2 regions of the Stenotrophomonas sp. YJH_SMC_91 genome follow, and region 2 is predicted to be linked to the other one. Evidence: riboswitches for the same ligand, from Rfam matches in the RefSeq annotation. Region 2 holds a riboswitch; the other holds the start of a gene.
What was found. Region 2 has a riboswitch for cobalamin ahead of btuB (TonB-dependent vitamin B12 receptor). Riboswitches for the same ligand answer to the same signal wherever they lie in the genome.
Positions count from the first base shown of each region.

Region 1: linked by a shared signal. The riboswitch ahead of AC5P5X_RS15825 (epoxyqueuosine reductase QueH) and the one ahead of btuB (TonB-dependent vitamin B12 receptor) in region 2 are both predicted to bind cobalamin.

Region 1 covers NZ_JCAFRT010000013.1:98,068-102,639, forward strand. The annotation lists gene AC5P5X_RS15815 (bifunctional nicotinamide-nucleotide adenylyltransferase/Nudix hydroxylase) at 1-103, shown strand, start outside; gene AC5P5X_RS15820 (nicotinate phosphoribosyltransferase) at 168-1,577, shown strand; cobalamin riboswitch at 1,711-1,940, shown strand; gene AC5P5X_RS15825 (epoxyqueuosine reductase QueH) at 2,102-2,788, shown strand; gene pncA (bifunctional nicotinamidase/pyrazinamidase) at 2,845-3,471, shown strand; gene purU (formyltetrahydrofolate deformylase) at 3,760-4,572, opposite strand, start outside.
Region 2 covers NZ_JCAFRT010000003.1:318,951-323,522, reverse strand. The annotation lists gene gph (phosphoglycolate phosphatase) at 1-285, shown strand, start outside; gene btuB (TonB-dependent vitamin B12 receptor) at 386-2,227, opposite strand; cobalamin riboswitch at 2,343-2,565, opposite strand; gene AC5P5X_RS06960 (histidine phosphatase family protein) at 2,709-3,287, shown strand; gene AC5P5X_RS06955 (TfoX/Sxy family protein) at 3,379-3,741, opposite strand; gene AC5P5X_RS06950 (GAF domain-containing protein) at 3,738-4,220, opposite strand; gene bioD (dethiobiotin synthase) at 4,289-4,572, shown strand, end outside.

The sequences.
Region 1 (4,572 bases), on a different contig from region 2:
CGACAAGGCGCGCTGGATACCGGTGAGTGAAGCCCTGGACATGGGCCCGCAGCTGTTCGAAGACCACCTGCACATCCTGGAGTATTTCCTCGGCCGCGGCTGACAGGCCCGGCCTCCCCACTGGCGGACAGACCGCTGGTGTCACTCGACGCGAAGGAGCTTCCGTCATGCACTACCTCGATAATCTTCTCCTCAACACCGACAGCTACAAGGCCAGCCATTGGCTGCAGTACCCGCCGGGTACCGATGCCACGTTCTTCTACGTCGAATCACGTGGCGGCCTGCACGATCGCACGGTGTTCTTCGGCCTGCAGGCGATCCTCAAGGACGCGCTGGCACGACCGGTCACCCACGCCGACATCGACGACGCTGCTGCGGTATTCGCCGCCCATGGCGAACCGTTCAACGAGGCCGGCTGGCGCGATATCGTCGACCGGCTTGGCGGCCACCTGCCGGTGCGCATCCGCGCCGTTCCCGAGGGCAGCGTGGTGCCCACCCACCAGGCACTGATGACCATCGAGTCGACCGATCCGGCTGCGTTCTGGGTGCCGTCGTATCTGGAAACGCTGCTGCTGCGCGTGTGGTATCCGGTCACCGTGGCCACCATCAGCTGGCACGCACGGCAGACCATCGCCGCGTTCCTGCAGCAGACCAGCGACGACCCGCAGGAGCAGCTGCCGTTCAAGCTGCACGACTTCGGCGCGCGCGGTGTATCGAGCCTGGAATCGGCCGCGTTGGGCGGTGCCGCGCACCTGGTCAACTTCCTCGGCACCGATACCGTGTCGGCGCTGTGCCTGGCACGCGCGCACTACCACGCGCCGATGGCCGGCTATTCGATTCCGGCCGCCGAGCACAGCACCATCACCAGTTGGGGCCGCGAACGCGAGGTGGACGCCTATCGCAACATGCTGCGCCAGTTCGGCAAGCCCGGTTCGATCGTGGCGGTGGTGTCGGACAGCTATGACATCTACCGCGCGATCAGCGAACACTGGGGCACCACCCTGCGCGATGACGTGATCGCGTCGGGCGCCACCCTGGTCATCCGTCCCGACTCGGGTGACCCGGTGGAGGTGGTGGCCGAAAGCCTGCGCCGGCTGGATGAAGCCTTCGGCCACGCGATCAACGGCAAGGGCTATCGCGTGCTCAACCACGTGCGGGTGATCCAGGGCGATGGCATCAATCCGGACACCATCCGCGCGATCCTGCAGCGCATCACCGACGACGGCTACGCCGCCGACAACGTGGCCTTCGGCATGGGCGGTGCGCTGCTGCAGCGGCTGGACCGCGATACGCAGAAGTTCGCGCTGAAGTGCTCGGCCGCACGGGTCGAGGGCGAGTGGATCGACGTCTACAAGGATCCGGTCACCGACGCCGGCAAGGCCAGCAAGCGCGGCCGCATGCGCCTGCTGCGCCACCTGGACGATGGCAGCCTGCATACGGTGCCACTGCCGGCCAACGGCGACGACACCCTGCCGGACGGCTTCGAGGACGCAATGGTGACCGTGTGGGAGAACGGCCATCTTCTGTACGACCAGCGGCTGGACGACATCCGCACGCGGGCGGCCGTGGGGCATTGAAGGTGCATCCCGACCGGGGTCAGAGCCCGCTGCGTGGCAGCGGGATCCGACCCCTTCCTTCCGCTGGGGTCGGATCCCGTTGCAGCGCAGCGGGTTCTGACCCCTGCGCTCTTGACCGGCGCCACCAACAGGTCCACCTTGCACACGCCGAAGGTATCCCTCCCATCGCTGCGGCGCGGGGAGGGATTTAAACGGGAATCCGGTGAAGGCGCCTCGCGCGTCCATTCCGGAGCTGCCCCGCAGCGGTGAATGGAAACGAATCCTGCCAACAGCACTGGGCTCGCACCTGGGAAGCGGCGGGTAGTAGGTGGGCTGCGGCCCGTGTCCATCAGCCCGAATACCGGCCCCGGCCGGGGGACACGACCGTTCCCTGACTCGACCTGGAATCTCCGCGGGGAGGTTGCCGGGGCCGTCGTCGTCCTGCGCGTGCAGGCGGTGTGGCCGCGCGCGTCCTGTTCACGGTATCCGGCCAGACCCGTTCACCCACGCGCTGATGCATGGGCCACCGCCGTTGCCGGCGGTCCATGCGGTACCTGACGATGACCGAGCTCCAACGCCCCACCCTGACCCTGCCCGCCGACGGCAAGCGCCTGCTGCTGCATTCGTGCTGCGCGCCCTGTTCCGGCGAAGTGATGGAGGCGATCACCGCCTCCGGGATCGACTACGCGATCTTCTTCTACAACCCCAACATCCACCCGGTGAAGGAGTACGAGCTGCGCAAGCAGGAGAACATCCGCTTCGCCGAGCAGCACGGCATTCCTTTCATCGACTGCGACTACGACACCGACAACTGGTTCAGCCGTGCACGCGGCATGGAAAACGAGCCCGAGCGCGGCATCCGCTGCACGATGTGCTTCGACATGCGCTTCGAGCGCACTGCGCTGTACGCGCACGAGCACGGCTACGACACCATCAGTTCTTCGCTGGGCATCTCGCGCTGGAAGAACATGGCGCAGATCAACGACTGCGGCATCCGCGCCGCCTCGCGCTATGAAGGCCTGCAGTACTGGGACTACAACTGGCGCAAGGGCGGCGGTGCCAGCCGCATGATCGAGATCAGCAAGCGCGAGCAGTTCTACCAGCAGGAATACTGCGGCTGCGTGTACTCGCTGCGCGATGCCAACCGCCATCGCCGCGAGAATGGCCGCGAGCGGATCAAGATCGGCCTGTTGTACTACGGGCAGGACGCTGGGACGCCGCAGGACGATTGACGTGCAGGCATGGGGCGGCCACGCTGGTCGCCCCTTGAGTTCGTGCTGGATCTGCCATGACCGCCCTGCCCGCCGATGTCGCCCTGCTGGTGATCGACCTGCAGCCGGACTTCATGCCCGGCGGTGCGCTGGCCTGCGACCAGGGCGATGCGCTGGTGGCACCCATTGCCGATCTGCTGGTGCAGCGCCGCTACCGCACCGTGGTGGCAACACAGGACTGGCACCCGGCCGACCATGCCTCGTTCGCCAGCCAGCACCCCGGCCAACGCCCGTTCGAGACCATCCTGCTGCACGCGCAGCCGCAGACCCTGTGGCCGGACCACTGCGTGCAGGGCAGCGCCGGTGCCGCCCTGCACCCGGGCGTGGACTGGACCGTGGCCGACCTGATCCTGCGCAAGGGCACGCGCCAACAGGTGGATTCGTACAGCGCCTTCCGCGAGAACCACGGCCCCGATGGCGAGCGCCCGGCCACCGGCCTGGCCGGCTGGCTGCATGAACGCCGCATCCGCGAAGTGCACGTATGCGGCCTGGCCCGTGACTACTGCGTGCTGTGGAGCGCGCAGGACGCGGTAAAGTCCGGCTTCCGGGTGAAGTTCCTGTGGGAGCTGACCAAGCCGGTGACCGAAGCCAACGACGTGATGGTGCGCGAGGCGCTGGGCAAGGCGGGGATCGCGATCGTCTGAGGCGTGACCGCCGGGCATGGCCCGGCGCTACCGCGCACGCCGCTTATGCCGCTTGCGCGCTCCTGCCCACAACAACACAATCGATTCATCCAGCCCCCTAACTACGCCCCCCCTATAGATCGCGGGACGGCCGAACCGGGGGCTTTTCATTGGATGAAATCAGGATTCGGTAGTGCCGGCCGCTGGCCGGCAACCTCGGGATCTCTGCAGTTGCCGGCCAGCGGCCAGCACTACCGGATAGCACCCGTGGTAGCGCCGGGCCATGCCCGGCGGACGCGGGATGGGCGATTACCGGAATACCACCGTGCGATGCCCATTGAGCAGGATGCGGTGCTCCACATGGCGGCGAACCGCGCGTGCCAGCACCAGCGATTCGGTATCACTTCCCAGCCGCACCAGTTCACGCGGTGCCATCGCATGGTCCACGCGGGCCACGTCCTGTTCGATGATCGGGCCTTCGTCCAGGTCCTCGGTGACGTAGTGCGCGGTGGCGCCGATGATCTTGACCCCACGCGCGTGTGCCTGGTGGTACGGCTGCGCGCCCTTGAAGCTGGGCAGGAAGCTGTGGTGGATGTTGATCGCACGGCCGGCCAGCGCGCGGCACAGCGTGGGTGACAGGATCTGCATGTAGCGCGCCAGCACCACCAGGTCGATGCGCTCGCGCTCGACCAGGTCGATGATCTGCTGCTCCTGCACCGCGCGTGTATCGGCGGTCACCGGCAGGTGGTGGAACGGCACCTGGTAGGACGCCGCCAGCGGCGCAAAGTCGGCGTGGTTGGACGCCACTGCTGCGATGTCCACCTTCAGCTGGCCGCTGTGGGCGCGGAACAGCAGGTCGTTGAGGCAATGCCCCTGTTTGCTGACCAGCACCAGCAGCCGCGCGCGGCGTCGGCCATCGTGCAGCTGCCAGTCCATGCCGAAGCCCTCGGCAAGCGTGGCCATGGCGGCGTGCACGGTCTCCAGCGGCAGGCCGGCATCGCGGTCGAAGTGCACGCGCAGGAAGAAGCGGCCACTCTCCTCATCGCCGAACTGCTGGGCGTCGAGGATGTTGCAGCCGTGGTCGAACAGCAGGCCGGACACGCGGTAGACGATGCCGGTGCG
Region 2 (4,572 bases):
CACCTGGGTATCGGTGATGCATTCGCGCTGGTACTGGGGGGGGATTCGCTGCCGCAGCGCAAGCCCAGTGGCGAGCCACTGCGGCACATCGCCGCGCACTTCGGGCTGCCGGTGGAGTCCTGCCTGATGGTGGGTGATTCGTTGACCGACTACCGCGCCGCCGAAGAGGCCGGCATGCCGATCGCGCTGGTGCGCTACGGCTATCCGCGCGGCCTGGACCTGGCCACCGCGCATGCGGTGGCGGTGATCGACGACCTGCGTGAACTGCCGGGGTTGCGGGGCTGAAGCAGAGGGGTAGTGCCGGCCGCTGGCCGGCAACCCGGAATGCGTTGCCGAAGGTCATGATGTTGCCGGCCAGTGGCCGGCACTACCATGAACGTTGCGCTCACTTCGGCTGGTAACGCACGCTCAACTGGTACTCGCGGCCGGGCTGGTTGAACCATGCCACCGTTTCGTAGCGACGGTCGAAGACGTTGGCGGCACGTGCCAGCAGCGACCACGATGGCGTCAGTGCGTACTCAGCGCGCAGGTCCAGCGTGCCGTAGCCGCCCACCTTCACCGCGTTGGCGGCATCGTCGTAGCGCTTGCCGGCACCCTGCACGGTCAGGCCTGCGCGGAAATCGCCGAAGCGACGGTCGATGTCCAGGCGCGCGGTCTGCTGCGCGCGGCGTGGCAGCCAGTTGTCGAACTGGGTGCTGCCGCCGGTGCGGTTGCGCGGGTCGGTGTAGCTCAGCTGCGCGTTGATGTCGAAGCCGGCCAGCAGCACGCCGCCGGTCAGTTCGGCACCGCGGATGCGGGCCTTCTCCACCTGCTGCATCTTGAAGGTCGCCGCATCGTAGGTGATCAGATCATCGATGCGGGTTTCATACACATCCAGGCCCCAGTGCCAGCCCTGGCCCTGCTGCGAAACGCCCAGGTTGGCACTCTTGGATTTCTCCGGCTTCAACGTCGGCACGCCGCTCCACGGGTCGTACAGATCGCTGAAGGTCGGTGCCTTGAACGCCGTGCCATAGCTGGCGTTGAGGCGCAGGCCGTGGCCCAGCTCCATCGCCCAGCCAACGCTGCCGGTGGCGTGGTTGCCGAACTGCTGGTTGTCGTCGTTGCGTGCGCTGGCCTGCAGCTGGTGGCGGCCGAAGCGGCCCTGGTACTGCACGAACACGCCGGTGTTGCGGCGGCTGTCGACCAGGTAACCCGCGCTGCTGCCATCCAGGTTGTCTTCGCTCCAGTCCACGCCTGCGCTCAGCAGCTGGCCCTCGGCCACGCCGAAATCGCCCTGCAGGGAGGCGCTGTCGCGGTGGGTCTGTGCGCTGCCACGTGCACCGAAGTCGCCGAAGTTGTCCGACTCGTTGTCACTGCGGCCGACGTTGGCGGTGAATGCCAGGCGCTCGGACGGGGTGTAGCGCACCTTGCCGGCCAGCACCTGCTGGCGGGTTTCCGAATAGTTGTAGTAACCGTCGTAATGGTTCCTGCCGTCGGCGCGCAGGGCGCTGCCTTCCACGTTCCACTGGTCGTTGAAGGTGTAGCCACCGCGCAGGCTCTTGGACAGGTTGCGGTAACCGTCGCGGTCGGGCTCGTCGGCGAAGCAGCCGGCGAACAGCGTGGCCGAGCCGCGGCAGGCATCGATGCCGTCGGAATGCTGGTAGGCGATATCCGCACCGAACCAGCCGCGTTCGGTACCGCCGCCAATGCCACCGCTGGCTTCACGCAGGCCGTTGCTGCCACCGCCAAGCTGGAAGTGCGGGGCGAAATCACCCTGGTTGCGGCGGGTGAAGATCTGGATCACGCCACCGATGGCGTCGGCGCCGTACAGGCTCGACTGCGGGCCGCGCACGATTTCCACGCGCTCGATCTGCGCCAGCGGCAGGTCCTGGTACATGGCCAGGCCGAGGTCGGCGCTGTTGATGCGCACGCCGTCCACCAGCACTACGGTGTGGCCGGAATTGGTACCGCGCAGGAACAGCGAGCTCTGCTTGCCGAGGCCGCCGGCATTGGCCAGGTTGATGCCGGCGCGACCGCGCAGCAGTTCCTGCAGCGAAGTGGCCTGGCTGGATTCGATCTGGGCGCGGTCGATCACCTGCGCCGGCGCGATGCTGTCCTGCAGGGCGATCGGGGTGCGGGTGGCAGTGACCAGGATCTGGTCGAGCGCGGTGGTGTCATTGGCGGCCTGGGCCAGCGCGGGCAGGGCGGCCAGCACGGCCAGGGACAGCATTCGGGACTGCAGCTTCATGGGGGACTCCGGGTGCCACGCACGCCCGCGTGGCGAAGGGGAGGAGCCGCGAAGGCAGGCGTGCGCCGATGCCGCAGCGCACGCCACGGTCATCCAGCGCCATGCCCACCGCATCGCGACCTGAGGCTTCCGGGCCGGTCTCCGGGCTTGCCGCCGGGTGGCGCGAGGCCACCGTCCAGGCGCCTTCCCATGCCTGCGGCACAGTGGCGGTGTTGCCTGGAACTGACGTGCTTACCGTTGCGGGGGCAGCGCCGGCCTGGCGTGGAATCACGCGTCACCGGCTTCCCGTTTCAACCTGCCGGCCATGGCCGCAGGTCACCTGGAAGTGCGCGCAGTCTACGGCATCGCAGGCCGTCCCGTTGCGTCGCGCCTGCGCGACTGCCTTTGCTGTGCCTTTAGAATGGTTGCTCGATCCCGTGGTGCCGTTGCCGATGTCCGCCCGTTTTCCGCTGTACCTGCGTCGCCCGTCCGGGACGCGCGCATGATCCTCGACCTGGTCCGCCATGCCGGCAATGGCCGTGACGAGTTCCTTGATGGCCGCAGCGACCCACCGCAGCTGGCCGGGCTGCCGCAGGAGCTGGTCGAGGCCTATGCCGGGCAGCGCTGGGAGCGGGTGATCAGTTCACCGCGGTTGCGCGCGCTGCATACGGCGATGGCCCTGGCCGCGCCGCGTGGGCTGGACGTGGAAGCGGACGAGGAATGGGAAGAGCTGGACTTCGGCGATTGGGACGGGCGGTCGCTGTTCGACCTGCCGGAGGATGCACTGGCGGCCTTCCATGCCGACCCGCACGCGTTCCCGCCGCCCAATGGCGAGAGCTGGGGCCACTTCGAGCGACGCATCGCGCGCGCGCTGGATCGCCTGCTCGATGATGACGATCCGGTGCCGACGCTGGTGGTCAGCCATGGCGGCCCGCTGCGCATGGTGCTGTCGCAGGTCTGCGGCCTGCCGATGTCGCTGAGCTGGGCGCTGCGTATCGACCACGGCACGCGCCTGCGGGTATGGCTGGAGCGCGGTGAGATTGGGCTGGTGGGTGAATTGCTGGAGCTGCAGCAGCCCTGAGCGCACTCGCCGGGCATGGCCCGGCGCTACCGATCCTGCATCACACTGGTTGTGCCGGCCGCTGGCCGGCATCCCCAGGAACGCGGAGGCCTCAATCCTCGTCCGCGCCCTCGGGCACGCTGTCCTCAGCGTCATCGTCGGCATCGAAGCGCTGCTCATGCACCGGGCCCGACGCCGGGCCGGCTGCCTTCAGCGGATGCGCAGCGATGCGTGCTTCGTAATCCTGCACCAGTGCTTCACGCTGTGGCTCGCTCAGCTCCTGCCAATGGCAGTCCAGCAACGCGCCTTCCAGCGAGTACAGCAGGTTCAGGCTGGGCTTGAAGCCGGCGCGCTTGACCTTGACGAAGGCGCCGACGGCTCCGATCGCAACCAGGTCGTCGCGGCTGCGCAGGCCGACCTGGCGCAGCCACGCCGCACTTTTCGGGCCGATGTTGCGCAGCTTCGGTGCGCTCATCCCAGCGCCTCGACGAACACGCGGGCGATGGCTTCCAGGCCAGCCTGATCGTCGGCATCGAAGCGGCCCACCTTCGGGCTGTCGATGTCGAACACGCCGATCAGTTCATCGCCGCGCAGCAGCGGCACCACCAGTTCCGAGCGCGAGGCCGAATCGCAGGCGATGTGGCCGGGGAAGGCGTCGACGTCCTCTACGCGCTGGGTCACGCGCTGGCTGGCGGCGGCACCGCACACGCCCTTGTCCAGCGGGATGCGCACGCAGGCCGGCAGGCCCTGGAACGGGCCGACCACCAGTTCCTTGCCGTCGTACAGGTAGAAGCCAACCCAGTTCAGGTCGGGCAGGGCGTGGTAGACCAGGGCCGAGAGGTTGGCCGCGTTGGCGATGCGGTCGGACTCAGCGTAGACCAGGCCACGGGCCTGTTCCAGCAGCTGGGCGTATTGTTCCGGCTTGCTGCCGGTGAGCGAGGCATTGGCGAACATGCCTGCAGTCTAGCAAGCGCGCCGGGCCGGCGATAATGCACGCTCTGTTGCCCCGTTGGAGCCCGTCGATGCCGTTGCCCGCCACGCTGCCGCCCGCCCTGTTCGTCACCGGCACCGATACCGAGATCGGCAAGACCGCGGTCAGCACCGCACTGCTGCACGCACTGCGCCGGCGCGGACTGCGCGCGGTCGGCATGAAGCCGGTGGCCAGCGGCAGCGAAGACCTGGGCCAGGGCCTGCGCAACGAGGATGCATTGGCGCTGCAGGCGGCCAGCTGGCCGGTACCGGACTATGCCGATCTGAACCCGTATGCGTTGCGCCAGCCGCTGGCACCGGAGCTGGCCGCTGCCGA